One region of the Micromonospora sp. B11E3 genome, then DNA from elsewhere that is predicted to be linked to it. Evidence: riboswitches for the same ligand, from Rfam matches in the RefSeq annotation. Region 1 holds a riboswitch; each other region holds the start of a gene.
What was found. A riboswitch is a leader RNA that binds a small molecule or an ion and turns the genes downstream of it on or off. The one in region 1 is predicted to bind cobalamin.
Positions count from the first base shown of each region.

Region 2: linked by a shared signal. The riboswitch ahead of bluB (5,6-dimethylbenzimidazole synthase) and the one ahead of ABGB16_RS31320 (ABC transporter substrate-binding protein) in region 1 are both predicted to bind cobalamin.
Region 3: linked by a shared signal. The riboswitch ahead of cobN (cobaltochelatase subunit CobN) and the one ahead of ABGB16_RS31320 (ABC transporter substrate-binding protein) in region 1 are both predicted to bind cobalamin.

Region 1 covers NZ_JBDPMC010000116.1:2,395-12,250, forward strand. The annotation lists gene ABGB16_RS31285 (S1 family peptidase) at 1-729, shown strand, start outside; gene ABGB16_RS31290 (LacI family DNA-binding transcriptional regulator) at 924-1,955, shown strand; gene ABGB16_RS31295 (xylan 1,4-beta-xylosidase) at 1,994-3,916, opposite strand; gene ABGB16_RS31300 (hypothetical protein) at 4,368-4,733, opposite strand; gene ABGB16_RS31305 ((2Fe-2S) ferredoxin domain-containing protein) at 4,754-5,467, opposite strand; gene ABGB16_RS31310 (ABC transporter ATP-binding protein) at 5,464-6,231, opposite strand; gene ABGB16_RS31315 (iron chelate uptake ABC transporter family permease subunit) at 6,231-7,313, opposite strand; gene ABGB16_RS31320 (ABC transporter substrate-binding protein) at 7,319-8,326, opposite strand; cobalamin riboswitch at 8,355-8,537, opposite strand; partial or broken gene ABGB16_RS31325 (AAA family ATPase) at 8,581-9,258, opposite strand; partial or broken gene ABGB16_RS31330 (hypothetical protein) at 9,258-9,534, opposite strand.
Region 2 covers NZ_JBDPMC010000045.1:31,380-41,235, reverse strand. The annotation lists gene ABGB16_RS21460 (CpaF/VirB11 family protein) at 1-1,180, shown strand, start outside; gene ABGB16_RS21455 (type II secretion system F family protein) at 1,204-2,079, shown strand; gene ABGB16_RS21450 (type II secretion system F family protein) at 2,123-2,989, shown strand; gene ABGB16_RS21445 (hypothetical protein) at 3,015-3,233, shown strand; gene ABGB16_RS21440 (TadE family protein) at 3,299-3,727, shown strand; gene ABGB16_RS21435 (TadE/TadG family type IV pilus assembly protein) at 3,712-4,266, shown strand; gene ABGB16_RS21430 (hypothetical protein) at 4,365-4,736, shown strand; gene ABGB16_RS21425 (LysM domain-containing protein) at 4,752-6,044, shown strand; gene ABGB16_RS21420 (Rieske 2Fe-2S domain-containing protein) at 6,184-7,035, opposite strand; gene bluB (5,6-dimethylbenzimidazole synthase) at 7,181-7,798, opposite strand; cobalamin riboswitch at 7,833-8,032, opposite strand; gene ABGB16_RS21410 (EamA family transporter) at 8,049-8,996, shown strand; gene ABGB16_RS21405 (crotonase/enoyl-CoA hydratase family protein) at 9,187-9,856, shown strand, end outside.
Region 3 covers NZ_JBDPMC010000035.1:22,577-32,432, reverse strand. The annotation lists gene ABGB16_RS18690 (cobyrinate a,c-diamide synthase) at 1-17, opposite strand, end outside; gene cobO (cob(I)yrinic acid a,c-diamide adenosyltransferase) at 83-694, opposite strand; gene ABGB16_RS18680 (VWA domain-containing protein) at 738-2,897, opposite strand; gene cobN (cobaltochelatase subunit CobN) at 2,927-6,598, opposite strand; cobalamin riboswitch at 6,956-7,085, opposite strand; gene ABGB16_RS18670 (hypothetical protein) at 7,256-7,591, opposite strand; gene ABGB16_RS18665 (MFS transporter) at 7,711-8,946, opposite strand; gene ABGB16_RS18660 (phospholipase) at 9,123-9,827, shown strand.

The DNA.
Region 1 (9,856 bases):
GCGGAGGAGGAGGCCAGCCTCCCGAAGGACGCCGTACCGGACTGGGCCACCATCGTTCCGGCAACCACCGAGGAGATCGAGGACGACGTCTGCACCACGCGGGCCAACTGCAACGACAGCCTGCGCGCCGGGCTGGTGATCACCCGTTCCGGCGGCGGCTGCTCGCTGGGCTTCACGGCCCGCAGCAGCGGCGTGCGCTGGGCGCTGACCGCCGGCCACTGCGGCAGCGGCACGGTGAGCAACTGGTCCACCGCCGGCACGTTCATCGGCCCGCTGAGCCCGGTCAACGCGCTCAACTCCGGTCCGGTCGACGCCGCGGCCATCCAGGTCACCAACGCCGGGTACGCGGCGGACACCCTCGGCCGGATCGCCATCTCCGGCTCGACCTGGGTTCCGGTGAAGGGACGGGCGCACACGATGTCCTTCATCTGGGTCGGCGACGTCGTCTGCATCTCGGCCCGCTACGCGGCGCCCGCCACGTCGGGCAACCCGTGCGGCGTGGTCACCAAGACCAGCGACGCGGCCGTGCGCGGCCTGGTCCGGTACGAGGGGTACGACCCGTGCCCCGGTGACAGCGGCGGCGGAGTCTACTGGCTCCCGTCGTCGGGCCGCCGGTACGCGTTCGGCCTGCACAGCCGCAGCACGGCGGGCTGCAACACCACACCGCGAAAGGCCTGGTTCAGCGCGCTGCCGAGGTTCTGGCCCGGCCTGTCGTACGACCTCGCCTGATCGTTCGCGACCCACACCCGCGGTGTCCTTCCCGTCGTCCTCCGGCGGGAAGGGCACCGCCTGCCGTGGACCGCCGGGCGGTCACCGTGGCGAAGTCCCGGGTTTCTCGCTCCGGCTACTTGTGCTCCGCGATTGGCCTGCCTATGGTGCCTGAAACCGTTTTCTGCCGCGGGCGCGTACGGATCGAGGGGATCATGGGCAAGACTCGGGTGACGGTTCGGGAGATCGCCCGGCTGGCCGGCGTGTCCATCGCCACGGTCTCCCGGGTCTCCAACGGCACCGGTCAGGTGTCGGAGGAGATGCGCCGCCGAGTGCTCGAGGCGATCGAGGAGCACGGCTACCGTCCGAACCACCTCGGCCGCGCCCTCGCCGCCCGCCGCCACGGCGCGCTCGGCCTGGTCTTCCCGGGCCTGTCCGGCCCCTACTTCAGCGAGCTCATCCAGGGCTTCGAGTCCGAGGCCGTGGCCGCCCGGGCCAGCGTGCACATCCTCTGCACCCACCTGCGGGAGGACTCCGACGCCGAGGTGCTGGAGATGGCCCGCCGGGTGGACGGCCTCGCGGTGATGGGCGGCACCATCTCCGACACCACGCTGCTGCGGCTGGCCGAACTGGCCCCGGTCGTCGTCCTGGCCGGGCGCGGCCCGGGGACGGTGCCCTCGGTCAGCGTGGACAACGCCGCCGCGACCACCCGACTGACCCGGCACCTGCTGATCGACCACGGCCTGCGCGACCTGGCCTTCGCGGGCACCCCGGAAGGCTCGCCCGACGTCAGCGACCGGTGGGCCGGCTTCCTCGCCGCCCACCGCGAACTCGGGCTCGTCCCACCCACGGACCCGGTCCGGGTCGCCATGCAGCAGCCCGACGGCGTGCTCGCCGCCGACCGGTTGCTGGACGGCGCGGCCGCCCCGGACGCCATCGTCTGCGCCAACGACGAGATCGCCCTCGGCGCGCTCGTCGGGGCGTTCCGCCGGGACCTGCGCGTGCCGCGGGACCTGGTCGTCACCGGCTTCGACGACGCGCCGATGGCCGCACTCGTCTCGCCCCCGCTCACCACCGTCCGACAGCCCGTACGGGACCTGGCGGCCGAGGCGGCCCGCATGATCCTGCGGGCCGTCGAGGCTCCCGACGCCCCCGCGCCGGACAGCGTCGTCCTTCCCACCGAGTTCGTCGTGCGCCGCAGCTGCGGCTGCCCGGCGGACACCACCACCGGAGGTACCGACGCCTGAAGCGCGTACTCCTGCCTCCTGCCGCGGATCGCCACCGGTCAGCTTCCGGCGACCTCGACCAGCACGGCGCCCGGCTGGGGCAGGTGCAGCTCCAGCACCGCCGCCCCGCCCTCGGCGGTGGTTTCGGCCTTCTCCACCGCCAGGGCGTCCGCGGCGCGCAGCGCGGCCCACTGCTGTTCGGTCGGCCACTCGGTCACGCCCAGCCGGCCGGCGAGGGTGGTGACGTCGCCGTGCTCGCGGTCCAGCCGGGTCAGCGTGACGGTCCGCCCGGCGGCGCCCTCCACGGCCAGCCGGATCCGCCGGGCCAGTGCGGGGTCGCCGTCGCGCTTGGACTGGTCGAGCGTGGAGCCCCAGACCAGGATGGCCAGGCTCCCGTCGGCGCGCCGGCTGGCCCAGGTCTGCACCAGCCCGTCGGCGCCGTCGCCGTACGCCGGGACCGGCAGCTCGGTCTCACCGAGCCGGGAGAGCATCCGCAGGGCGTGGTAGCGCGGCTTCGCGATGCCGCCCACGGTGATCAGGCCGAACCCGCCGTGCAGCAGCCGCGGCGGGCGGCCCAGCTCCTCGAAGTGGTCGCTGGCGACCCAGTACGACAGGGCGTCGACCCGGCCGGCGGCCGAGCGCATGCCGCTGAGCAGGAACGTCGCCGCGGAGGTGCCGTCGTTGACGGGGTGGAAGTGGGTGGGGGTGACGCCCCACTCGGTCCACAGCAGGCGGGCGTCGGGGAAGCCGAGCCGGCGCAGGGTGGGGCGCAGGTCCAGCGGCGGGCTGCCGTACGTGTGGGTGGACACGAAGTCGACCGGCGCGCCTGAGCGGGCGGCGTGCGCCAGCAGCGCGTCGACCCAGCCGGCGGCGGCCGAGGACGGGCCGCCGACCGGGATCCGGGGGTCGACGGCCTTCACCGCGGCGGCGGTGACGTCGTACAGCCGCATCCACTCCTCGCGGGTGCCCGACCAGAACACCTCCAGGTTGGCCTCGTTCCACACCTCGAAGTCCCAGGAGAGCACCTCCTCGCCGTAGCGCTCCAGCAGGTGCGCGACGAGGGCCCGGACCAGCTCCGCCCAGCGCTCCCAGTCCTTCGGCGGGGAGATGACACCGCGGTATTCGAAGACCGTGCGCTCCGGGTCGCGGGCCAGGTCGCGGGGCATGAAGCCGATCTCCACGACCGGCCGCAGCCCGGTGGAGAGCAGCAGGTCGTACACCCGGTCGACGCCGGTGAAGTCGATGACCGGCTCGCCGTCCACCTCGCGGTAGACGGCCAGGTCGTCGTGCAGGATCGAGTGCGCCCGCACGGTCCGCACGCCGATCTCGTCGTGGATCCGGCGCAGCGCGGCCAGCAGCTCGACGCCGATCTCCCGCCCGCCCGAGGTGTCGGTGCACAGCAGCTGGGACAGCCGTTCGCTGCCGATCATCGGCTGCCACGGACGGTGCAGCGGGCCCCCCTCGGCGGCGGCGTCGACGTGCAGCACGACGGTCGGCGCGGTGCCGCTGGCGGGCAGCGCCGTGCAGGTCACCGGCGCGCCGAGCGGCCCCGTCACGGTGACCTCGCCGACCGAGGCGACCGCGTACGCGTACGGCCGACCCGGCTCGCCGGTGGTGTCGACGTACCAGGTGTCGGGCACCGACAGCACGTCACCGCCGAGGTGGTCGACCGGCGCGAACTCGCCGTGGGGGACGCCGTCGCGCAGCGGAGCGCGGTGCACCAGGTAGCCGACGGCGTCGGGCACGGGCGACCAGGACAGTCGTACGTGGCCGACGCCGGCGAGCGCCTCCAGGCCGGCGGGCGGGTCGAGGACCGGGGTGACCGCTGTCGTGCCCGCCTCGTCGCTGCGCAGCGCGATGCGCGCCTCCCAGTCTGATCTGGCATCGGCCGGTGTCGTGCCCGCCTCGTCGCTGCGCAGCGCGATGCGCGCCTCCCAGTCTGATCTGGCATCGGCCGGCCGCGACTCGCTGCCGTTGGTCACCGGGGCACCTCCAGGTGGTGTCGTCTGGCACCGATCCGAGCAATGTAACCGGTTTCTGCGACAGTCGCGCCCACTCGTCGGCCACTTTTCTCCGGGACGCGACCCGCCGCGCCGCGACGTCCCCGCCGTCGCAGGTCTCCACGGTCGGCGCCTCCACAGGCGGCCGCTCGCTGCTGCCGATCGCCAACGACACCGGCTCGTTCGCCCGCGGCAGGCGCTGGCCAGCCGGCTCGCGACCCTGCGTACGTGCGCCGGCGACGTGTGCCGCCAGTGGACGCCCGTGCCCGCCCCGACGCTCTGAGCCGACGTGCCTGGCCGTCTGCCCCGCCCAGCCGGGGCGGGCAGACGACCGCCTGGGCCCGCATCGCCGACGTGCCGTTCGTGGACGGGGCGGGACGGGTGCCCACCGCGCGGTAACCCAGCCGGCTCCTGCGTCGAAGGCCGTCTACGCCTATCCGTTCTGATACCGCGCACCGTCGACCGGCGCGTGGATTCCCGGACTGACCACGGACAACTCCAGCACGGCGGGCAACGGTGCGACGCCGGGCCCGCCGGCGCTGACCCACTCGACGATGTCCTCGATGATCGCGTCATCGAGGACCAGACCGAACCAGACCGGCCGCGCCCCGGCGCGGCGCGCCGCCCGGCTGGGGTGAACGACGAGTACGTTGGACTGCGCACACAGATCGAGGCAGGTGCTGACCCGGACGCGGTGCGGGGCCGGCAGCATGTCGCGCAGGTGCCGCAGCTGAGCGTCGTGACCCACCTCCGGATGCTTGCGGGCGCTGCCGCAGCAGCAGTCCCGGCACACGGTCACCAGGCAGCCGTCCGCCTCCGTCATGCGCTGCTCCTCGGTCGTTGGCCGTTGACAGGCCGCCCCTGTCGTAGGTGCTCGTCGGCGATACGGATGGCGAGCTCCGCGTCGACGTGGGTGTACCAGGTGTCGTCCGGGTGCACGACGACGAGGGGGCCGAGGTTGCAGGGGAACAGGCAACCGGTGGCGGTGACCAGTACGTCGTCGTCGCCCAGGCCGCGACGGGCGAGTTGGTGCGTGAGGGCCTCGGCGACCTCGTTCGCCCCGTAGGCGGTGCAGCGGGGTCCGCGGCAGATCAGGACGTGGCAGCGGTGCCGGGGGACGGTCGACCAGGCGGCGCTGCGGAACGGGCCGGCCGTGGCGGGCAGCCGCTGGCGCGGGCCGGCGATGGCCTCGGCGATCGCGGTGCGCAGCGCGGGCTGCGCGGCCAGGGGCGCGGTGACCGACACCGGCGGCGGGCGGTCGTACCGGGCGGACCAGTGGTGGTGGGCGCGGCGGATCCAGGTGTCGAGGTAGCGGTCGGGCGGCAAATGCGTCGGGACCAGCAGCACCTCGCCGGCTCCGTCCGCGACGGCGGCGTCGAGCGCGTCGTGCAGCGCCGGCGCGGCGCCGTCGAGGAAGCACGCCGACACGCGTGCGTCGACTGCCGCGGCGACGTCGGCGGCGAGGCGGTGCACGGCGTCGTGGCCCGCGGTGTGGGTGACGGCACGCGCCACCAGCAGCACGTGCCGGGTCACGACGCGGGCGGGTGGTAGGTGACGGTGGGCCGCCCGGTGACCGGGTGTGTCGCGACGTCGGCGTGCACGCCGTAGACGTCGGCCAACAGTTCGGGGGTGAGGACGTCGGCGGGGGCGCCGGCGGCGACGACCCGCCCCGCGGCGAGGACGACCACCGTGTCGCAGAACATGGCGGCGAGGTTGATGTCGTGCAGCGCGGCGAGGGTGGTGATTCCGGCGCGGCGGACCAGGTGCAGCAGGTGCAGCTGATGGCGGATGTCGAGGTGGTTGGTGGGCTCGTCGAGCAGCAGCAGGCGCGGTTGCTGGGCCAGCGCGCGGGCCAACTGCACCCGCTGCCGTTCGCCGCCGGAGAGGGTGTGCCAGCGGCGGTCGGCGTAGCCGTGGAGGTCGACCCGGGCCAGCGCGTCGGCGGCGACGGCACGGTCGGCTGCGCTGTCCGACCACCGCGAGCGGCGGTGCGGGATACGCCCGAGCAGCACCACCTCGGTGACGGTGAGATCGAGGTCGGTGTCGGCGTGCTGGGCGAGCAGTGCGGCGCGGCGGGCGAGGGTGGCTCGGGGCAGGGTGGCGACGTCGTCGCCGTCCACGATCACCTGCCCGGCGTCGGGTGCGGCGAGGCGGGCGACGACGCGTAGCAGGGTGGTCTTGCCGCAGCCGTTGGGGCCGAGCAGCCCGACGAGGCTGCCGGCCGGCACGGCGCAGGTGACGTCGTCGAGGATCCGTCGGGCCGCGACCGACAGGGAGACGCCGGTGACGGTGAGCATCAGCCGCCCACCCGCTGGCGGTTGAGCAGCACGACGAAGGCGGGCACGCCGAGCAGCGCGGTCAGCACGCCGACCGGCAGTTCCCGGGGCGCGAACAGGGTCCGCGCGGCCGTGTCCACCCAGACGAGGAAGATCGCGCCGCCGAGGACAACGACGGGCAGCAGCCGGCGATGGTCGGCTCCGGTGAGGAACCGGGCGGCGTGCGGCAGGATCAGCCCGACGAAGCCGACCGCACCGCTGATGGCGACCAGCGCCGCGGTGAGCAGCGCGGTGGCGACCAGCAGCAGCCACCGCGCCCGGGTGACCGGGACGCCGAGGCTCGCCGCGGCGTCCTCGCCGAAGGCGAAGGCGTTGAGGGCGCGGGCGTGGGCCGCCAGCAGGATGAGCACGGCGGCCAGGACGGGTGCGGCCCAGGCCAGGGCGGTCCAGTCGACGCGGGCCAGCGAGCCGGAGAGCCAGAAGGTGATGCTCTGGGTGGCGTGCGGGTCGGCGACCCAGACGATGACGAACGAGGTGGCCGCCGCGCAGAGCTGCGCGACGGCGACCCCGGCCAGCACCACCCTGGTCGGCGCGAGCGCGGCTCGCCGGCCGGAGACCGCGACCACGACGGCGAACGCCGCGAGCGCGCCGGCGAACGCGCCTCCGGTGAGGGCGGCGACCCCACCCCCGAGGCCGACGACGAGGACCGCGACCGCGCCGAGCGACGCCCCGGAGGAGACCCCGAGCAGGTACGGGTCGGCGAGGGGATTGCGGGTGACGGTCTGCATCACCGCGCCGACCGCGGCCAGCCCTCCCCCGAGTACGGCCGCGCCGAGCACCCGCGGCAGGCGCAGCTGCCAGACGATGTGCTCGCGTAGCAGCGGCACGTCGGCGTCGGCGAGACCGAGGCGGTCGGCCAGCACCGCCCACACCGTCGTCACCGAGATGTCCGCCGGGCCGAGCGTGACGGTGACACCGATCGACACGATCAGGGCCGCGAGCAGCGTGACCAGCAGCCCCGTGTCGAACCGGCGAGACCGGGCGGCCGCGGCAACGCCCGTGGCCTCGACGGTGTGGCCGGGTGCGGCCGTACGGGCCACCACGGCGCTCAGCTGCCCGCTCCGGGTAGCGCCGCTACCCCCTCGGCCAGCGCCTCCACACCCCGCACCACCCGCACTCCGGCCGAGGTGGACGAGAACGGGATGACGACGAACCGCTGCCCGGCGACCGCGGGCAGGTTCTTCAGTGTGGGGTGTCGGGCCAGGAAGGCCTTCTTCGCGGCGGCCGGGTCCCAGGTGGCGTCGACGAGCACGATCACGTCGGGGTCACGCTCGATGGCGGTCTCCCAACTGGTGTCGGCCCAACTGCCGGAGAGGTCGCCGAAGGCGTTGCGGACCCCCACCGCCGACATGATCATGTTGGGGCTGCCGCAGCAGGCGCCCACGCTCGGCGCGTCGGTGCCGGCGTCCCACCAGAGCACCGACACCTCCCGCGCGCCGCCGAGCCGGGCGGCGGCTGCGGCGATGTGGGCCCGCTGGTCGGCGATGAGCTTCTCCGCCCGTTCCGGCACCCCGAAGACGGCGGCGACGTCCCGGATCTCGGCGAACACGTCGTCGACGGTCGACGTCGCCGGCCGGTGCTGCTTCGCGCAACCGGCCGGTGAGACGTACGTGCCGACGCCGAGCCGCGCGAGTTCGGCGCGGTCGCCGACGCCCTCGTCGCCGAAGGCGCTCTGGAACGAGGCGTAGACGAAGTCCGGTTCCGCGTCGAGCAGGGCCTCCCGCGACGGGTACCTCTCCGACAGCACCGGCACCGACGCGTACGCGGCGGCGTGCTCGGGCAGGATCGCGTCGTCGAGGTACGCGGTGCCAGCCATCCGGTCGGCCAGGCCGAGTGCCAGCAGGATCTCGGTGGCGGGCTGGTTCAGGCTCACCGCCCGCTGCGGGGGCGCGGCGACGGTGACCGGCGAGCCGCAGTTGGTCAGCGTCACCGGGGACGCCGACGCGGCGGCGGTGGGTTCGTCGTCCGCGGCGCAGCCGCCGAGCAGGACGAGCACGATGGACAGTGGCGCGGCAACGCGCCGGGACAGGGTGGACCGCACGGCGCGTACGCGCATCGGGACCGCCTTCCAGCACCTCGTGGACGGGGCAACGCAGTGCCGTGGCCGGTCTCCTGGCTGACGGGAGGTGCGTCCGTGGCCGGCCTTCCCAGGCGCGTGGCGCCCAGTGACCTCGAAAGGACGAGGGCCGCGGACTTCCCGATCACAGTGGCGAGGGCCGCGCCGGCATCGCACCGGCTTCCCGTACACCACGGCGGCCCCACTGTAGCCGGTGACCCATCCGGCCGCTACGGCGGAACACCACCCACTCGCGCAGCGTCCCAGCGCGCCTTCTCCGGGCGTTGCCGGACCGCCTCCACCACGCCGTCGAGCACCGCCTGGCGCAGGTCGCCCCGCTCCGGCAGGTCGGCCGCCGCCGGGTCGGCCAGCAGCACCTCCGGGTCCGGAAGGTCCATCCGGTCCAGGCCGGCCAGCAGTTCCAGGCCCGGGCCGTCACCCACCGTGCCCCGGACCAGCATCGACAACACGTCCCGGGAGGCGCCGGCCGCGGTGGCGAAGGCGATCAGGCGCAGCGTCATCTCCCAGGTACGCGGCGACGGCCAGGGGCCGCCCCGGCGGGCCTCGTTGTTCGGCAGCTGGTGCACGAGCTTGGGGCGGGCGGTGAGCAGCCCGCACACCGCGCGGCGGGCGAACGTCACGGCCTCGGCCAGCCGCCCCAGGTCGAGCCGTGGCAGCGACGCCGTGGGCCAGGTCCCGCCCAGGCCCCGCACCACCACCTCGTGGTCGTGGCTCCACTGCAGGTGGACGAAGCGGTTGGCCAGCGGCGCGCTCAACTCCCAGCCGTCGGCCGCCGAGGAGCGCGGATTGGCGGCGGCCACGATCCGGACCCCGGCCGGTAGCCGCAGGGCGCCGACCCGCCGTTCGAGCACAAGGCGCAGCAGGGCGGCCTGGACGGCCGGCGGCGCGGTGGACAACTCGTCCAGGAAGAGCCGTCCGGGGCGATCCTCGGCATGTGCCAGCGCAGCAGGTCCGGCGCCAGGTGCCGGAGATCGGCCCGGACCCGGGCGGCGAGTTCCCGGCCGTGGGCCCGGGTCAGGGAGCGCAGGCTTACGTCGACGTCGACGCGCGCGGCGGCGCACGCCCCCGCCCAGTCCCCCCGCAGCACGGCGGGCGGTCGCAGTCTTGATCATGGATGGCGGCACGGCGAACTCGCGCACGCGCAGCCAGAAGGAGAGGCGGGAACATCCGTCCGCAGTGGAGTGCATCAGCACTCACCTTGCGCGGATCGGACCCCCAATCTACTGATAGAGGTGTTCATCGCCGGGCAGCATACCGTTCCCCGTGGCCGGCACGCCAGGCGTGCGCGCGTCGGGTTCGGCCGATCGGCCGGTACCCGTCGCCGCCGGATGCCGGGAGGATCGGCGACGTTGATCATGCTGGCGGCCGGAACGGGGCCCTGCCCTCGCTGTGGTGAGACGACGGTGTCGGTACGCGAGGCGGTGCCCTGGTGCGCGGCCTGCGAGTGGAACCTCGACGCCTACGACCGTGCCCGGCAGGCGCCGGAATTCGGCTGGTCCTGGATCGACC
Region 2 (9,856 bases), on a different contig from region 1:
GACCGCCGAGCTGGTCGGCCTGGGACGACTGCAGACGCTGCTGGTCGACGACACCATCGAGGAGGTGCACATCCTCGGCTGCGACCAGGTGCGCATCACCCGCCACGGCGGCGGGGTCGACTGGGCCGAGCCGATCGCCGACAGCGACGACGAACTGGTGGAGATCCTGCAGGCGGCGGCCCGCCGCGCCGGGGCGACCGAGCGTTCGCTGTCCACCTCGAAGCCCACGCTGGACCTGCAACTCCCCGACGGCAGCCGGCTGGCCGCGGTGTTCCTGGTCAGCCACCGCCCGTACGCGGTGATCCGCAAGCACAACACCCTCGAGGTGAGCCTCGACGACATCGCCGGCGGACGGGGCGACCTGGACGAGATGATCGACCCGCTGCTGCGGGACTTCCTCCGGGCGTCCCTGCGGGCCGGGCTCAACATCATGGTCGCCGGGCTGGCCGGGGCGGGAAAGACCACGGTGGTCCGGGCGCTGATGGACGAGATCCCGGCCGACGAGCCGTACGTGCTGCTGGAGGAGAGCCGGGAGCTGCTGCCGGCGCGGCGCGGGGCCCGGCACCGGGCGGTGATGAGCTTCGAGGCCCGCGAGGGGCACGGCGAGCGCGGGCTGGACGGACGCCCGGCGGGTGAGGTGACCATCGCCGACCTGATCCCCGTCGCGCTGCGGATGGGCGTACTGCGGATCGTCGTCGGCGAGGTGCGGTCCCGGGAGATCGTCCCGATGCTCCAGGCGATGACCACCAGCCGCGGCTCGATGTGCACGATCCACGCCCGTACGCCGGCCGGGGTCGGCGAACGGATCGTCGAGCTGGCTCTCGCCCACGGCCGGGAGATGACGGTCGACCAGGCCCGCCGGATGGCCGGCAACGCCCTCGACCTGATCGTCTACGTCGCCGTCGAGGACGAGACCGCGATCGGCGGGCGCAAGCACCGGTTCGTCTCCCACGTGGAGGAGGTCATCGGGGTCGGCGAGGGCAACCGGATCGTCACCACCACGGTCTTCGGCCCCGGCCCGGACGGCCGGGCCGTACCCCGCCATCTGCCCGAGCGCGTCCGCGAGCAGCTGCTCCGGGTCGGCTACGACGCCCGGCTGCTGGGCCGGTGGATCGAGGCCGGCGCCGGCGCCTGGCAGCGTCCCCGGCACAGCCGACTCGCACCGGCGGTGGCCCGGTGAGCGCGAACGTCGAGCTGATCGCGATGGTCTCCGGTGCCGCCTGCGTCGCCGGCCTGGTGCTGGCCGTGGTGGCGCTCGTCGGCACCACCCGGCCGCCCGGGCCGGCGCCGGGCGCCGGGCGGGGGCTGCGCCGGCTCTGGCTCGGCTCCGGCGCCACCCCCCGCGAGCAGCGCAACCACCAACTGCTGCTCGGCGGCGCGGTGCTGGCCGGCGCGCTGGCCTTCCTGCTCACCGGGCTGCCGGTGGTCGGGCTGCTGGTCGGCGCGGCGGTGCCGGGCACGCCCTGGCTGTTCTCGGTCGGCCGGGCGGAGCAGCGGGCCATCGCCCGGATCGAGGCGGTCGGCGAGTGGACCCGCCGGCTCAAGGACATCTCCGCCACCGGCCAGGGCCTCCAGCAGGCCATCATCGGCACGATCGCCACCGCCCCGGAGGAGATCGAGGAGGAGGTACGGCTGCTCGCCACCCGGCTCCAGGCCGGCTGGCTGGCCCGGTCCGCCCTGCTCGCGTTCGCCGACGACATCTCCGACCCGGTCTGCGACCAGGTGGTGGCCGCGCTGATCCTGCACCTGAGTGACCGGGGCGAACGCCTCGGCGACGTCCTCGGCTCGATCGCCGGCGCCGCCGCGGCCGAGGTGGCCACCCGGCGCGAGATCGAGGCCAAGCGCACCCAACCGCGGTTCGCCGTCCGCTTCCTCACCGGCATGACCCTGGTGACCCTGGCGTACGGGCTGGTCAACACCGAGTACGTCCGCCCGTACGGCACGCCGGTCGGGCAGCTCGTGATGATGGTGCTCGGCGCGGCGTTCGTCGGCCTGCTGGCCTGGGTGCGGTTGATGAGCCAGCCGCCCCGGCCGGCGCGGTTCCTGCCCGCCCCCGACCCGACGGAGGCGATCGCGTGAAGCTCGCGAGCCCCGCAGTCGCTGACGAGAGGGGGCACTGATGATCTTGAACTGGCAGCTCACCCTCGCCGTCGGCGGCGGCGCGGCGGTGGGGCTCGGCGTGTTCCTGGTCGTCCGCGAGGCATTGCCGGCCGCCCCCGCGCTCGGCCCCGCGCTGCGCCGGCTGCACCAGCCGCCGGGCGTCGCCCGGGTCGTTCCGGCCGGGCGGAGCCTCGACTGGATCGGCGGGTTCGCCCGCTGGCTGCGCCCGCCGCACCGGCAGCTCGCGCTGATCGACCAGACCCCCGAGCAGTACGCCCTGTCCGTGCTGCTGTCCGCGCTGGTCGGGCTGGTCACGCCGACCCTGGCGTCGACCGTGCTGTTCCTCGGCGGGCTGTCGGTCCCGGTGGTCGTACCCGTGCTGGGGAGCCTGGGGATGGCCCTGGTCGCCGCCCTGCTGGCGCACCGCGCCGTGCTGGTGCGGGCGGCCGCCGCCCGGGACGAGTTCCGCCAGGCGGTCTGCACCTACCTGGACCTGGTCGCGTTGCAGCTCTCCGCCGCGCACGGCCCGGTGCAGGCGCTGGAGCGGGCGGCGGCGATCTGCGACGGCTGGGTGTTCGACCGGATCCGGGAGTCGCTGCGGATCGCCCAGATGCAGATGCACTCGCCCTGGGACGAGCTGCGCGAGCTGGCCGAGAAGATCGGCATCCCGGAGCTGGGCGACGTCGGGGCGATCATGCGCTCGTCCGGCAGCGAGGGGGCGCAGGTCCACGAGACGCTGCGCAGCCGGGCCGACTCGCTGCGCGACCAGATCCGCACCGACAACCTCGCCCGCGCCGAGGCGGTGACCAGCCGGCTGGACGTCCCCGGGTCGCTGCTGGTCTTCGTCCTGCTCGGCTTCATGGTCTACCCGTTCCTCGCCCGGCTGTGATCTGACCCCGAGAAGGAGCACCGTCATGAGTCTCATCGCCTACCTGCACGTCGCGCTGACCACCCGGCTGGCCGAGCTGCGCCGCGACGGCGAGCGCGGCGACAGCCCCGTCCCGACCGCAGTGATCATCTTCGGGCTGGTCGCCGTCGCGATGGCCGTCACCGCGCTCGCCCTGACCAAGGCCAACGAGTGGATGACCAACATCCCGGGCGCCACCGACCCCGGCGCCGGCGGCGGGAACTGACGGGGGTGACCCGCCCCCCGCGCCCGGAGCGGAGCCGGTCGGCACCCGCCGACCGGTCCGCTGGCGTGCGCGGCCCAGGGCGGCGCCGGCACCGGATACGCGCGCGGCTAGCCCTGGGCGGGGCGGACCGGGGCGCCAATCCGGTGGAGCTGGCCGTGGTGATGCCGGCGATCCTGGTGCTGCTCTTCGGCTCGATCCAGGTCGCCGCCTGGTTCGTCGCGCGGGCCACCGCCCTGAACGCCGCGCAGACCGCGGTCAACGCGCAGCGCGTCCACCTGGCCCCGCCGGGTGCCGGGGAGGCCCGGGCCGCCGCGTTCCTCACGGCGGCCGGCGACTGGCTGGTCGGCTGGGACCAGCCCGGCCCGGCCTGCGTGACCGGCACCACCGAGGTGACCTGCACGGTGACCGGCCGGTCCCTGTCGGTCGTCCCGGGCGTCGACTTCGCGGTACGGCAGACCGCCCACGGCACCGTCGAACGGTGGACGACGGGATGAGCATCGTGCGGCGGTGGGTTCGCCAACTGGACGGATGCTCGAAGGTGTGGAGGCGGCCGGGGCCCACGGGTGCCGGCCACCGGACCGAGCGCGGCTCGGTGGCCGTCGAGGTGGCCGTCCTCGCCCCGGCGTTCATCGGCCTGATCGTGCTGGCCGGCGTCGCCGGGCGTACGGCGATCGCGCAGGAGGCGGTCCAGTCGGCGGCGCACGACGCGGCCCGGGCAGCGTCCATCTCGCGGGACGCCGACGCCGCCCGCGAGGCGGCGCTGGCCGCCGCCGGCTCGCAACTGGACTGGCAGCGGGCGAACTGCGCCAGCCAGCCGGCGCTGACCTTCACCGGCTCGGTGAACGGCACACCGGTCAGCTTCGACCAGGCGTACGCTGCCGCCCCCGGGGAACCGGCCGCCGTGACCGTACGCGTCACATGTACGGTCTCCTTCGCCGACATCCGGCTGTCGCTGCTGCCCGGCATGACCGGCGCCCGGGCCGTCTCGGCCACGTTCACCTCCCCGCTGGACCGCTACCGGAGCCGGTCGTGACGCCGCGCCCCGCTTCCGCCGGCGGGATCGGGTGGCTGCGCCGGGTCGGGTGGCTGCGCCGCGACGACGGCCGGGTCAGCCTGTTCCTGGCCGCGGGCATGATCGGCGTACTCGCGATCATCGGCCTGGCGTTCGACGGCGCCGGCCAGCTGCGGTCGATGCAGCGGGCCGACAACCTCGCCGCCGAGGCGGCCCGGACCGGTGGGCAGTCCATCGACCGGGCGCAGGCCATCGAGGGTGGACCCAAGGAGATCGACGAGGTGGCGGCCCGGGCGGCGGTACGCAGCTACCTCGCCGCGGCCGGGGTCACCGGCCACTCCGTCGAGTTCCCGGTCGTGGACGGGGAGAAGCTCGTCCGCGTCCGCGTCACGGTCACCTACGACCGGTACATGCTCGGCCTCTTCGGCTTCGGCAACACCGTCACCGTCTCCGGTGAGGCCACCGCGCGGGCCCTCACCAAGGGCCCGTAGAAGGGAAGGCACGCCATGGCCACACCGGGTCGCTCCGCCGCACGGCGGGTCGGGCAGTTCCTCACCGGGTTCGGCGCGCTGATCGTGCTGGTCGCGGTGCTGGTCGGGGCGCCGGTGGCGCTGATCGCGTTCGCCGGCAACCCGCTGCCCGACCACGTACCCACCCTCGCCGAGATCGGCACCGCGCTCACCAGCCGGGACGACGGGCAGCTCTTCCTGCGCGCGCTCGCCCTGGTCGGCTGGTTCGGGTGGGCCACGTTCGCCCTCTCCGTGCTCGTGGAGCTCGGCGCGCAGGCGGTGCGCCGGCCGGCTCCCCGGCTGCCCGGGATGAGCCGGCAGCAGCGGGCCGCCGCCGCGCTGGTCGGCTCGGTCGCGCTGATCATCGCGGCGAGCCCGGCCGCGAGCGCGGCGACCGTCCTGACCGGCCCGTACGCGGCAGCCGCCGCCCCGGCGGCGGTGCAGCCGGCGGCGACCCACCGGACGGCGGCGACCCTGCCGCCCGCCGCGACGGCCCCGGTGGCCGCCCGACCCGGGCCGGCGGCGGTCGCCACGGCCGCCGCCGAGACGCCGGAGCAGACGGGACCGACGGTGTACCGGGTGGCCAAGGGCGACTATCTGGGCAAGGTGGCCGAGCGCTACCTCGACGACTTCGACCGCTACCGGGACGTCGCGAAGCTGAACCGGCTGCGCGACCCGGACCGGATCCAGCCCGGACAGTTGATCCGGCTCCCGGACGACAGCCAGGACGGCGGGGCGCGCCGGCACGCCACCGGCCGGCTCGTGGCCCGGCCGACGACCCCCGCCCCCGGCACGGTCACGCCGCCGGCACCCCCGGCCGCGCCGTCCGAGTCCCCCGCGTCCCCGGCCAGCCCGGCCGCTCCCGCCAACCCGCCCGGGCCCGGCGCTCAGGCAGGAGAGACCCCCTCGTCGCCCAGGACCACCCGCCCCTCGCCGGGGCCGTCGGCGGCCCGGCCCCCGGCCGGGTCGTCCCAGTCGGCCCAGCAGGTGGCGCAGTCGCCCGGCGGCGGGCAGCCGGCGATGGCCGCCGGGGCGTCCCGGGCCGGCGAGGAGGACCGGGTGAACCGGCCGCTCGCGGTCTCGGCGGTGCTCGCCGTGGCCAGCATCGTCGGGGCGCAGATCGGCGCGGTCCTCGGGCTGCGCCGCCGGCCCGCCACCGCCGCCCGAGCCGCCGGCGCCACCGCCCGGGGCGGCGCCACCGCCCGAGCCGCCGGCGCCGCCCGGACCACCACCGCCCGGGCGACCGCCAGCGCGCGGGCCTTCGTCACCGGCCGGCACCGCCGGGGCTGACCTACCGGGGCCCGCGAACAGCGGCACCGGGGCCCGCGAACAGCGGCACCGGGGCCCGCCGGGGCCGGGCCAACAGCGGCACCAGGTCCGACCGGCCACAGCCGGACGCCGGGATCGGACCGTGCCGTGCCGGCGCGGGTCAGGGCAGCCGGACCTGCAGCACCCCGTCGACCACCCGGCTCGTCAGGATCTGCTGGTCGTTGGCGGCCGGGCCGTGCACGACCTCGCCGCCGTTGAGCCGGAACGTGCTGCCGTGCCACGGGCAGACGACGCAGTCGTGCCCGTCGACCTCGGTGACCTCGCCCTGTCCGAGCGGGCCGCTCTGGTGCGGGCAGCGCTCCAGCATCACGGTGACGTCGTCGCCGTGCCGGTACAGGATCACCGAGACGTCGTCCACCTCGCGGGTGATCAGCTTCCGCTGCGGCAGCGCGGCCATGTCCGCGACCGACTTCCAGCCGTCGCTGATCCGGTGCAGCTCGGAGACGCTCTGGTTGACCTGCGCCGCCTGCTTGTACGCCAGGTGCCCGCCGATGTACGCGCCCGTGCTCGCGGCCGTCAGCCCGAGGTACGCCAGCATCCGCCCCGCCCCGTGCCGGCCCTGCCGCCGCGCCGCCAGCGAGCCCGCGTACAGGGCGAGGGCTACGGTGTTCGCGGCGGCGTGCACCAGGCCGACCCGGCGTTGGTCGCGGGCGAGGGCCGCCCAGTCGTTCAGCCCGGCGACCGCCGCCGGGAGGGCGCTGACCGTGCCCAGCCCGACCAGCGCGGTGGCCGCCCGGCGCTGCCCCGGCATCAGGTCGAGCACGGCCGCGCTGATCCAGGCGCCCACCGGCACCTGCACCATCGCGGGATGCAACGGATGCCCAAGCCACACCCCGTGCAGCAGGTCGCGGACCCGCTGCGGTCGGAGGGTGGCCTGGACGCCGCGCTGCAACCGGTCGCCGGCTCGGTCCAGCGCCGAGTTCTGTTCGAGTTTCGTCAAGAGTGCCCGCATGCCGTCCGACTTCCCGGCGGAAGCGGTCGCAAACCGGGCGACGGCGACAATTCGCGCCGACCGCGCCGGGAGCGGACACACCATGTCCCCGACATGGCGGCATCCGTCCGACCCGGATGCCGCCATGTCGCCGCCACGAGGCCGATCACCGCCAGCGATCCCGGTGGACGGCCGCGGCGAGCGGACGCGGCTGACGCCAGCCGTGCCGGGCCAGGTCGGGTACGGCCTCCAGGTGGGTGACCGGCCCGACGCAGAGCCACGCGACCGGCCGGATGCCGTCCGGTACGCCCAGCAGCTCGGCGAGGAACGGCTCGCGGTAGAAGGAGACCCAGCCGACGCCGAGCCCCTCGGCCGTGGCGGCGAGCCAGAGGTTCTGGATGGCCAGGCAGACCGAGTAGAGGCCGGCGTCGGCGATGGCGTGCCGGCCGAGCACCGCCGGGCCGCCCCGGGCCGCGTCGTAGGTGACCACGATCGACAGGGTCGACTCCAGCACCCCGTCGATCTTGATCCGGGCGAACCGCTCGGCCGCCGGGGCGTCCAGCGTGGCGGCGAAGGTCTCCCGCTCGTCCTGGACGTGGCGGTGGAAGCGGCGACGGGTGTCGGCGTCCCGGACCAGGATGAAGTCCCACGGCTGCGAGTAGCCGACGCTCGGTGCGGCGTGGGCGGCGGCGAGGACGCGACGCAGGGTCTCCTCGGGCACCGGCTCCCCGGTGAACTGGGCTCGGACGTCACGGCGACGGTGGATGGCGTCGTACAGTTCCACGGCAGGCTCCCGCTGCGCTCGGCCCACCCCTGCGGGCGGGCGGTCGACGCGAGGCCGGTCTTCGGACTCCCGGATCGACGCCTGGCCGTCCGCCTTCCCAGCCGTACGGCCAGTGGCTGCGCTCTGCGCGCGTGGACGGTGGCTCCCCGGTCACCGCGGCGGGCCCGTGCCGGATTCGCACCGGCTTCCCGATTCTCCCCACTCACGTGGGGCACCTCACATGATCGTGCCGCCGCCGATGCTACTGGAAATGCTGTCGCGGCCGGGGCCCGCCGGGGCCATCGTGGACGGGGTGTACGCCCATGCCTCCCGCCCGCTGCCGACCCCCGCCGCCGCCCGGCTGACCGCCGCGATCGGCCGCCCCGACGCCCTACCGCCGCCGCTGCTGATGCTGCTCGGGATGCTCTCCACCCAGGTCGGCGCGGCGGTGGCCAAGCAGCTGTTCGGGGCGACCAGCGCGGGCGGCACGACCGCCCTGCGGCTCGGCCTCGGCGCGCTGGTGCTGCTGGTGGTGGTCCGGCCGGGTCTACGGCTCGGGTGGCGGGCGGCCGGTCTGGTCGCGGCGTTCGGGGTGGCGATGGCCGCGATGAACCTCGCCTTCTACGCCGCGCTGGACCGAGTACCCCTCGGCGTGGCGGTCACCGTCGGCTTCGCCGGCCCGCTGCTGGTGTCCCTGCTCGGCAGCCGCCGGATCGCCGACGTGCTGTGGGCGGTGCTGGCCGGGGCCGGGGTGCTGCTGCTGGCCGGCCTCGGCGGGGTCGGCGTGGACGCCCTGGGGATGGCGCTGTGCGGGCTGATCGCCCTCGGCTGGGCCGGCTACGTGCTGCTCGGCAAGGCGCTGGCCACGCGGGTGCCGGGGACCCGGGGGCTGGCGCTGGGCATGACGGCCGGCGCGCTCTGCGTACTGCCGTTCGGGGTGGCCACGGCCGGCGTCGAGCTGCTCGATCCCCGCGTCCTCGCCCTCGGGCTCGGGGTGGCGCTGCTGTCGTCGGTGCTGCCGTACTCGGCGGAGCTGGCCGCGCTGCGCCGGATGCCGGCGCAGGTCTTCGCCGTCCTGCTGAGCCTGGAACCGGCGATCGCCGCGCTGGTGGGCACCCTGCTGCTCGGCGAGCTGCTGGCCTGGCCGCAGCTGGCCGGTGTCGGCTGCGTGGTCGCCGCCGCCCTCGGCGCCACCCTCGCCCGCCGCGACGAGGGCTGAGGCCACCACCCTCGCCCGCCGCGACGAGGGCTGAGGCCACCACCCTCGCCCGCCGCGACGAGGGCTGAGGCCGCCACCGTCGCCGCCACGATCAGGGCCGGGGGCACGAGCAGGCCCGCTGCGACGAGCCTTGAGGCCCACGCAGGCTCCGGCCTGGCGCGCCGGCGCCCCGGGCGGGCATGCTGTCCGGATGGGCGTACGAGTGGAGCGCGCCGGCGCGGTGACCACCGTGATCCTGGACCGGCCGGCGGCCCGCAACGCCGTCGACGGCCCGACCGCGCGGGCGCTGGCCGACGCGTTCCGCGCGTTCGAGGCCGACCCGGCGGCGGCGGTTGCCGTGCTCTGGGGCGCCGGCGGGACGTTCTGCTCGGGCGCGGACCTGAAGGCGATCGGCACCCCGAGGGGCAACCGCGTCGAGCCGGACGGCGACGGCCCGATGGGCCCGACGAGGATGCGCCTGTCGAAGCCGGTGATCGCCGCGATCTCCGGGTACGCCGTGGCCGGCGGGCTGGAGCTGGCGCTCTGGTGCGACCTGCGGGTCGTCGAGTCCGACGCGGTGCTCGGGGTGTTCTGCCGGCGCTGGGGGGTGCCGCTGATCGACGGCGGCACGGTGCGGCTGCCGAGGCTGATCGGGGAGAGCCGGGCGCTGGACCTGATCCTCACCGGCCGGCCGGTGCCGGCGGACGAGACGTACCGGATGGGGTTGGTGAACCGGCTGGTCGCGCCGGGCGAGGCCCGGGCGGAGGCCGAGCGGCTGGCCGCCGAGATCGCCCGCCACCCGCAGACCTGCCTGCGCAACGACCGGGCGGCGGTGCTGGCCGGCGCCGGCCTGCCCGAGCCGGAGGCGCTGGCGGTCGAGC
Region 3 (9,856 bases), on a different contig from region 1:
TCACCGGTGCTCACCACCCCCGGCAGCGACCAGAGTTCACCGGTGCTCACCACCCCCGGCAGCGACGGTGGTTCGCTCACGCTCACCACTCGATGCCCTTCTGGCCCTTCTGGCCGGCGTCCATCGGGTGCTTGACCTTGGTCAGCTCGGCCACCAGGTCGGCGGCCTCGACCAGCCGGGGGTCGGCGTCCCGGCCGGTGATCACCACGTGCTGGAAGCCGGGGCGGCCGGCCAGGGTCCGCACCACCTCGTCGACGTCCACCCAGCCCCACTTCATCGGGTAGGTGAACTCGTCCAGCACGTACAGGCCGTACCGCTGCGCGGCCAGGTCGCGCTGGATCTGCCGCCAGCCCTCCAGCGCGTCGGCGGCGTGGTCGGCCTCGCCGCCGCGCTGGATCCAGGACCAGCCCTCGCCCATCTTGTGCCAGGCCACCGGGGCGCCCTGGCCGGTGCGCTCGTGCACCTCGCCGAGGGCGCGGAAGGCGTTCTCCTCGCCCACCCGCCACTTGGCGCTCTTGACGAACTGGAACACGCCGACCGGCAGCCCCGCCGTCCAGGCGCGCAGCGCCAGCCCGAACGCGGCCGTCGACTTCCCCTTCATCTGGCCGGTGTGGACGATCAGCAGCGGCCGGTTACGCCGCTGCCGGGTGCTCAGCCCGTCGGCGGGCACGTAGTTCGGCTTCCCCTGCGGCATCAGCGGCCCCTCCTCTTCTTCGCGATCTTGCAGTTTTGGCCCCTCATCTGACCGTTTCCACCCGTTTCGCCTGGGCAACAAGTGCAAGATCGCGGGGGGTGGTCAGGGAGGACAGGGGGTGGTACTGGGCCGCGAGGTGGGTGGCCAGGCGGCGGGCCAGGTTCAGGCGCACCGGGCCGGACTCGCAGTCGACGACGACGCAGGGGGCGCCGGTGGCGGCGAGCACGGCCGCCGCCCGGGCGGCCCGGTCGAGGGGGCGGTGCCCGGCGGTGGCCCGCCCGTCGGTGAGCACCAGCACCAGGGGTCGCCGCCGCGGGTCCCGCAGCCGCTCCAGGCGCAGCAGCTCGGCGGCGGCGAGCAGCCCCTCCGCGAGCGGCGTACGCCCGCCGGTGGGCAGCTCGGCCAGCCGGGCGGACGCGGCCAGCACCGACGAGGTGGCCGGCAGCAGGGTCTGCGCGTCCGTACCGCGGAAGGCGACCACGGCCACCTTGTCCCGCCGCTGGTAGGCGTCGGTGAGCAGGGCGAGCACCGCGCCCTTGACGGCGGACATCCGCTGCCGGGCGCCCATCGACCCGCTCGCGTCGACGACGAAGAGGACCAGGTTGCCCTCGCGGCCCTCGCGGACCGCCTCGCGCAGGTCGCCCGGGCGCAGCCGCAGCGGCCCCCCGTGCCGGCCCCGCGCGGCCTGGTGCGGGGCGGCGGCGCGGATGGTCGCGGGCAGGTGCAGCGCCCCGGCCCGGCCGGCGAGCGGCGTGCGCGCCCCCGTGGTCCGGCCCCGGCCCGTGCGGGCGCGGGAGCGCCGGCCGGGCACCCCGTCGCCCACCCCGGGCGCCGCGAGCAGCCGGGCCCGCAAACCCCGATCGGGTACGGCCACCGGCTGCCTCCCCGCCGCCGGGTCACCGGGCCGGCCGGTCCCGGCGGGGTCCGCTCCGGCGCCGCCGGTTCGGCCGTCCTGCCCGGGACCAGCGGTTCCGCCGTCCTGCCCGGGACCGGCGGAACCGGAGTCCTGCCCGGGACCGGCGGAACCGGCGTCCTGCCCGGCGCCGCCCGGTCCGCCGGAGTCCTGCCCGGCACTGCCGTCGGCTCCGGCGCCGCCACCAGCGGGACCCGTCGGGCCGCCGCCGTCGGGACCCGTCGGGCCGCCGCCGTCGGGACCGTCGGGCGGGCCGCCGCCGTCGGGGCCGCCGTCGTCCGGGCCGGACGGCGGGTCGGTGTCGGGGTCGTCCTCGCCGGCGCGGCGCAGCGCCTCGTCCAGGCGCTGCTCGTCGAGGCCAGGGGTGTCGAACGGGTCGCGGCGGCGCCGGTGCGGCAGGGCCAGCCGGGCGGCCACCCGGACGTCCTCGGCGGTCACCACCGTCCGGTCCTGCCAGGCGGCGTGCGCCATCGCGGTACGCGCGGTGACGATGTCGGCGCGCATGCCGTCCACGTCGAACGCGGCGCACACCTCGGCGATCTGGCGCAGCGCCGCGTCGGGCAGCAGCACCCGGTCCAGCCGGTCCCGGGCGGCGGCCACCCGCCGGGCGACCTCCGCGTCGGCGTCGGCCCAGCGGGCGGCGAACCCGGCCGGGTCGGCGTCGGCGGCGAGCCGGCGGCGGACCACCTCCACCCGGACCGCCGGGTCCCGGCTGGCGCCCACCTCGACGGTGAGGCCGAACCGGTCCAGCAGCTGCGGGCGCAGCTCCCCCTCCTCCGGGTTCATCGTGCCGACGAGCAGGAACCGGGACGCGTGGCTGACCGACACGCCCTCCCGCTCGACGTGGCTGCGGCCCATCGCGGCGGCGTCCAGGAGCAGGTCGACGAGGTGGTCGTGGAGCAGGTTGACCTCGTCGACGTAGAGCACGCCCCGGTGGGCGGCGGCGAGCAGGCCGGGCTCGAAGGCGCGTACCCCCTCGCCGAGGGCCTTCTCCAGGTCGAGCGAGCCGACCACCCGGTCCTCGGCGGCGCCGACCGGCAGCTCGACCAGCCGGGCCGGGCGGCGGTCGGCCACCGGCTCGTCCGGGTGCGGGCCGTCCGGGCAGCCGGGGTCGGGGGCGGCCGGGTCGCAGGCGAAGCGGCAGCCGACGACGTGGTCGACCGGGGGCAGCAGCGCGGCGAGGGCCCGCACGGCGGTGGACTTCGCGGTGCCCTTCTCGCCGCGCACGAGCACCCCGCCGATGGCCGGGGAGACGGCGTTGAGCAGCAGGGCGAGCCGCATGTCGTCCATGCCGAGGACGGCGGAGAACGGGAAGGCACTCACTGGGCCCGGTCCTCCAGGTCGCCTTCCGTGGCCAGGTACGTCTCGCGGAGCCGGTCGAGGGTCGCCGGGTCCGGCGCGGCCCACAGCCCCCGGTCGGCGGCCTCCAGCAGCCGCTCGGTGATGCCGCGCAGCGCCCACGGGTTCGACTGCTCCAGGAACTCCCGCGTCCCGGGGTCGAAGACGTACGCGGCGGCGAGGTGCTCGTACATCCAGTCGTCGACGACGCCGGCCGTGGCGTCGTAGCCGAACAGGTAGTCCACGGTGGCGGCCAGCTCGAACGCGCCCTTGTAGCCGTGCCGGCGCATCGCGGCGATCCACTTCGGGTTGACCACCCGGGCCCGGAACACCCGCCGGGTCTCCTCGCCGAGGGTGCGGGTGCGCACGTCGTGCGGCATCGCCGAGTCCCCCACGTACGCGGCCGGGGACGCCCCCGTGAGGTGGCGGACCATCGCCACCATCCCGCCGTGGTACTGGAAGTAGTCGTCGGAGTCGACGATGTCGTGCTCGCGGGTGTCCTGGTTCTTCACCGCGACGGCAATGCGGGCGAAGGAGCGTTCCATGTCGGCGCGGGCCTCCCGACCGTCCAGCCCCGGGCCGTACGCGTAGCCGCCCCAGACGGCGTACACCTCGGCGAGGTCGGCGTCGGTGCGCCAGTTGCGGGCGTCGATCAGCGGCAGCAGCCCCGCCCCGTACGCGCCGGGCTTGGAGCCGAAGATGCGGGCGGTGGCCCGCCGCTCGTCGCCGTGCTCGGCCACGTCGGCGGCGACGTGCGCGGCGACGAAGTTGTCCTCGGCGGCCTCGTCGAGGGCGGCGACCCGGCGCACGGCGTCGTCGATCAGCGCGACGACGTGCGGGAACGCGTCGCGGAAGAACCCGGAGATGCGCACGGTGACGTCGACGCGGGGACGGCCCAGCTCGGCCAGCGGCACCACCTCCACGCCGGTGACCCGGCGGGACCGGTCGTCCCAGGTGGGCCGGCAGCCCAGCAGGGCCAGCACCTCGGCGACGTCGTCGCCCTGGGTGCGCATGGCGCTGGTGCCCCAGACGGTGAGCCCCACCGAGCGGGGGTACTCGCCGGTGTCGGCGAGGTGCCGGGCCAGCAGCGAGTCCGCCAGGGCCACGCCGACGTCCCAGGCGTTGCGCGACGGGATCGCCTTCGGGTCGACGGAGTAGAAGTTGCGGCCGGTGGGCAGCACGTCGACCACGCCCCGGGTGGGCGAGCCGGACGGGCCGGGCGGCACGAACCGGCCGTCGAGGGCGCCGAGCACCCGGTCGACCTCGTCGGTGGTGGCGTCGAGGCGGGGCACCACCTCCCGGGCGGCGAAGCGCAGCACGTCGGCGGCGTCGGGGATCGCGCGGCCGGCGACCTCCGTGACGACCTCGTCGACCCGGTCGGCGTCCCAGTCGAGGGTCTCCATGCCGACGACGAGGCGGCGGGCCAGCCCCTCGATCAGGTCGACGGCGTCGGCGGCCGTGGCGGCGGGCCCGTCCACGGCCTCGGTCAGCGCCGCGGGCACGGCGATCCGCTCGCCGGGCGCGGCGAGCAGCGCCTGCTCGTCGAGACCGTACGCGGCGGCGAGGGCCTGGCGCAGGCCGGGCAGCGCCCGCGCCCCGCGCCACACCTGGGGGGCGCGCAGCACGGCGAGGACCAGGTTGACCCGGGCCTCGCCGGCGGGCGCGCCGCCGAGGACGTGCAGCCCGTCGCGGATCTGCACGTCCTTGACCTCGCACAGGTACCCGTCGAGGTGCAGCACGAAGTCGTCGAAGTCGTCGGCGGCCGGCATGTCCTCGGTGTGCAGGTCGTGGTGCAGCTCGGCGGCGCGCACGAGGTCCCAGATCTGCGCCCGGACGACCGGCACCTTGGCCGGGTCGAGCGCCTGCACCGTGGCGTACTCGTCGAGGAGCTGTTCGAGCTTGGCCAGGTCGCCGTACGTGTCGGCGCGGGCCATCGGCGGGACGAGGTGGTCGACGACGACGGCGTGGGCGCGGCGCTTCGCCTGGGTGCCCTCGCCGGGGTCGTTGACGATGAACGGGTACACCAGCGGCAGGTCCCCGAGGACGGCGTCGGGGGCGCAGTCGGCGGCCAGCCCGAGCCCCTTGCCGGGCAGCCACTCCAGGGTGCCGTGCTTGCCCAGGTGCACCACGGCGTCCGCGCCGAACCCGCCCTCTTCCACGGGCGCGGCCAGCCACCGGTACGCGGCCAGGTAGTGGTGGCTCGGCGGCAGGTCGGGGTCGTGGTAGATGGCGATCGGGTTCTCGCCGAAGCCGCGCGGCGGCTGGATCATCAGCACCACGTTGCCGAAGCGCAGCCCGGCGAGGACGACGTCGCCGCCGTCGACGTACAGCTCGCCCGGCGGCTCGCCCCAGTGCGCGAGCACCGCCTCCCGCAGCCCGGTGGGGAGCCGGTCGAACCACCTCCGGTACGTCTCCCCCGGCACCCGGGCCTCGGCGCCGGCGAGCTGCTCCGGGGTGAGCCACTCGATGTCGTGCCCGCCGGCGGCGATCAGGGCGTGGATGAGTGCGTCCCCGTCGCCGGGCGGCGGCTGCTCCCCCAGGTCGTAGCCCGCGTCGGCGAGCGCGGCGAACAGGCGCACCGCCGAGGCGGGGGTGTCCAGGCCGACGGCGTTGCCGACCCGGGAGTGCTTCGTCGGGTACGAGCTGAGCACCACCGCGAGGCGCTTGTCGGCGTTCGGGACGTGCCGCAGCCGGGCCTGGCGCACGGCGATGCCGGCGACGCGGGCGGCCCGCTCCGGGTCGGGCTCGTAGACCGACAGCCCGTCGGCGTCGATGCGCTTGAACGAGAACGGCACGGTGACGATCCGGCCGTCGAACTCGGGGATGGCGACCTGCATCGCGGCGTCCAACGGGGACAGGCCGGCGTCGCTGGCCGCCCACTGGTCGCGGGTGCTGGTCAGGCAGAGCGCCTGGAGCACCGGGACGTCGAGGGCGGCGAGCGCGCCGACGTCCCACGCGTCGGGGTCGCCGCCGTTGGAGGCGTCCGCGGGGACCGTCCCGCCGGCGGCGAGGACGGTGACGACGAGCGCGTCGCAGCGGGCGAACAGTTCGAGGGGCCCGTCGCCCGGGGCGAGGCCGCGCAGCGAGCCACAGTAGACGGGCAGCGGGTTGCCGCCGGCCGCGTCGACCGCGTCGGCGAGGGCGTCGACGAACGCGGTGTTCCCCGCGAGGGTGTGCGCCCGGTAGAAGACGATCCCGACGGTGGGGCGGCCGGGCGCCGGCTCGCGGTCGCCGTGGACGCCGTACGCGGGGGTGGGCGCGGGCGGGGCGAACCCCTCGCCGGTGAGCAGCACCGTGTCGGAGAGGAACCGCGCGAGCTGGGCCAGGTTGTCCGGCCCGCCCTCGACCAGGTACGTCAGCGCCTGGGTGGCCACCCCGGAGGGCACGGTGGACACCGCCATCAGCTCCGCGTCCGGCACCGCCTCGCCGCCGAGAACCACGGTCGGCACGCCGGAGGCGAGCACCGCGGCCAGGCCGTCCGGCCACGCCTGCCGGCCGCCGAGCAGCCGTACGACGGCGAGGTCGACGCCGTCGAGCAGCGCGGACACGGCGTCGGCCGCGACCCGGGCCGGGTTGGCCAGGCGGTAGTCGGCGCCGCTGGCGCGGGCGGCGAGCAGGTCGGTGTCGGCGGTGGACAGCAGCAGGATGCGCACGAACGGCTCCGGAGAGTGACGCCCCCGGCGGCGAGCGGCCGTCGGCGGGCAGGGGATGGGCGCGGCTTCAGCGGGTACGGCGGACCGGGTGCCGGGTCAGCGGGGGCCGACCGGCCGGGCGGGCGAGGACCCGGCGGGGCGGGGGCGCGGACGTCGGCGGTCCCGAGGCACGGACCTCGGCGTGCGGGATACGGACGTCAGCGGCGGACGACGGGCCGGGCGCGGCCGGGCGGCGGCGCGGGTCGGCGGCCGGCCGCGGGCATGCTGCCACGCGCTGACCGGCGCAGACGGTGGTCGTCGGCGTGCGTCATCGGGTCCTCCTCGGGTGTCCACGCCCTGGGGTCGTCCCGACGGCCGAAGTGTCCTGGCTCCCGGATCGACGCTCACCCCCGGCCTTCCAACCGCAGACACACGGCCGTGACTCACGAGGGGGGATCGCTCCCCGGTGACAGTGGCGGGACCGCGCCGGAATCGCACCGGCTTCCTTCACTGCCGTCAGGCCGCGAATGCTGCCACACCCGCGCGCCGCCGGTCAACGGCGCGTCCCACGGCCGGCCCGCGCGGCGACCCCGTCCGGCCGGTCGGGGACGCGCCCCCACCTGCCCCAAGGGACGCCTTCGGAGCCGAGTCGCCCGCGAGGTCCCGGGGCCCGCCGGCTCAGCGCAGGCGGCGCTCGGGGTGGGCACGGTTCCAGGCCCGCATCCGCTCCGGGTACCCGGTGCGCGCCGCCTCGTACAACGGGACGGCGTACCGCTGGGCGATCCGCGCCGCCGCCCGGGGCGAGCCCGTCCGGCGGCGGATCCACTCGCCGTCGTAGGCGATCGCCATCACCGTGGTGTCGGTCGCCGTGGTCTCGGGCTCCAGATAGAACTCCACGCCCCGGCGGGTCCGCACGAACGCCTCCAGGGCGGCGAGGTCGTCGGCGTTCGCCTCGCGGTCGAGCTTCGTCGGCGTCCCGTCGGCGGCGCGCCGACGCCGGCTGAACCAGCCCATGTCCGACCCCTTTCCTGGGCGTCTCCCCCAGTGCAGCACCGCCGGCTGGCAACCGGCTGCGAGCCGGATGAGAAGACGCTGACCGTGGGCCCGGGCGGCCGCCGTCCGGCGGCGAGCGTTCAGCGCTTCAGCGGGCGGGTGGCCGGCACCAGGGCGAGGGTGGGCAGCAGCACCAGCGGCACCACGAGCAGGGCCCGCAGGGTGCCCACGTGGTCCCCGAGGAAGCCGAGCAGGGGCGGCCCGCCGAGGAACGCGGTGTAGCCGAGCACCGCGACGACGCTGACCCGGGCGGGCGCCCGCTCCTCGTCGTCGGCGGCGGCGCTCAGGCCCACCGGGAAGCCGAGCGACGCGCCGATGCCCCACAGGGCCACGCCGACGATCGCCACGAGCCCGGACCCGGCGAGCACCGCGAGGGCCGCGCCGGCCCCGGCGACCGAGATGGTGGCGAGCAGCACCGGCACCCGCCCCCACCGGTCCAGCGCCACCGTGCCGGCGGTGCGGCCGAGGGTCATGCCCGCCACGAACACCCCGTACACGGCCGCGCCGGCCGCCTCGCTCAGGTCGTACCCCTCGACGAAGGCCACCGCGACCCAGTCGTTGGCGGTGCCCTCGGTGAACGCCGCCACCAGCACCAGCAGGCCGATGAGCAGGGTGCGCGGCTCCCGCCAGGCCGCCAGCTGGGCGCGGCGCCGGGCGGCGGCGTCCGCTCCCGGCTTCGCGTCGTCCGTCGACGGGGCCGGCGCGGCGGCCAGGAACGCGCGGACCGCGAGCAGCGTCCCGACCAGCACCACCGCCGCGAGCACCGCCAGGTGCGCGGCGAGCGGGAACCCGAGCCGGGCGGCCCCCGCGCCGAGGCCGGCGCCGGCCACCGAGCCGAGGCTCCAGGCCGCGTGGAACCGGGGCATGATCGTCCGGCCGAGCCGCCGCTCGACCCCCGTCGCCTCGATGTTCATCGCCACGTCGCAGGTGCCGGAGCCGTAGCCGAGGGCGAACAGGCCGACCGCGACCCCGGGCAGCCAGCCGGCGAGACCGGCGGACAGCCCGATGACGGCCAGCGCCAGCGTGAGCAGCGCCGTGCTGTACGCCACCGTGCGGGCCGCCCCGAACCGCTGGGTGATCAGGCCGGACGTCGGCATCGCCACCAGCGCCCCGACGGACGCCGCCAGCAACAGCAGGCCGAGCCGCCCCGCGCTGAGCTCCAGCGCCTCCTTGACCGCCGGCACCCGGGAGAACCAGGCGGCGGAGGCGAGGCCGTTGAGGGCGAACACGACGGCCACGGCGTTGCGCGCCGCCAGCACCGGCCGGGCGACAGCTGGGGCCGCCACCGGATCGGTGACGTCGGTGGAACTGTTCACGCGGTTCCTTCTTCCTCTCCCCGTCCTTCGCCGCCCGCCCGCGGCCCCGCCGACGATCGCACACCTGAGAGCGCCACCACCAGACCGCCCCGAACGGCGGCCTGGCGGTTATCGGCCTCTCCTGCGGGTAACCGACGTCGACCGGCGACGCGCGACCTGGAGAGCGGGGAGAGCCAGTGACCGAGCCCGCCCCGGCGCACCGGGAACCGGCGCAGGACCACCGGCACGGGCGGCTGACGGCCCGCCCGGGCCCGCCGGTCACCCGTGCCCGGCGCGGCCTGGTGACCGTGCCGGGCCCCGGCGGCGAGCCCGCGGCCCTGCTGTACGCCCCGGCCGAGCGCGCCGACGACCGGCCGTACCGGCTGGTGCTGCTGCTGCACGGGGCGGGCGGGTCGGCGCGGCAGGGGCTGGACCTGCTGCTGCCGCTGGCCGACGCGCACCACCTGCTGCTGGTCGCGCCGAAGGCGACCGCGTCGACGTGGGACGTGATCGCCGAGGGGTTCGGCACCGACGTACGCCGGATCGACGCGCTGCTCGCCGACGCGTTCAGCAACTACCGCGTCGCCCGGGTGGCGTTCGGCGGCTTCTCCGACGGCGCCTCGTACGCCCTCTCGCTGGGCCTGACCAACGGCGACCTGGCCGACGCGGTGCTGGCCTTCTCCCCCGGTTTCGCCGCGCCCCTGGTCAGCCACGGTCGGCCCCGGCTGTTCCTCTCCCACGGCACCGACGACCCGGTGCTGCCGGTGGACGTGTGCAGCCGCCGGCTGGTGCCCCGGCTGCGCGGCCTCGGCCACGACGTGACGTACGCCGAGTTCGACGGCGGGCACGAGGTGCCCGAGCCGATCCGGCGTCAGGCGCTCGACTGGCTCGCCGCCGGCTGAGCCCTCCGTGCCCAGGTTCCCGTTCGGGC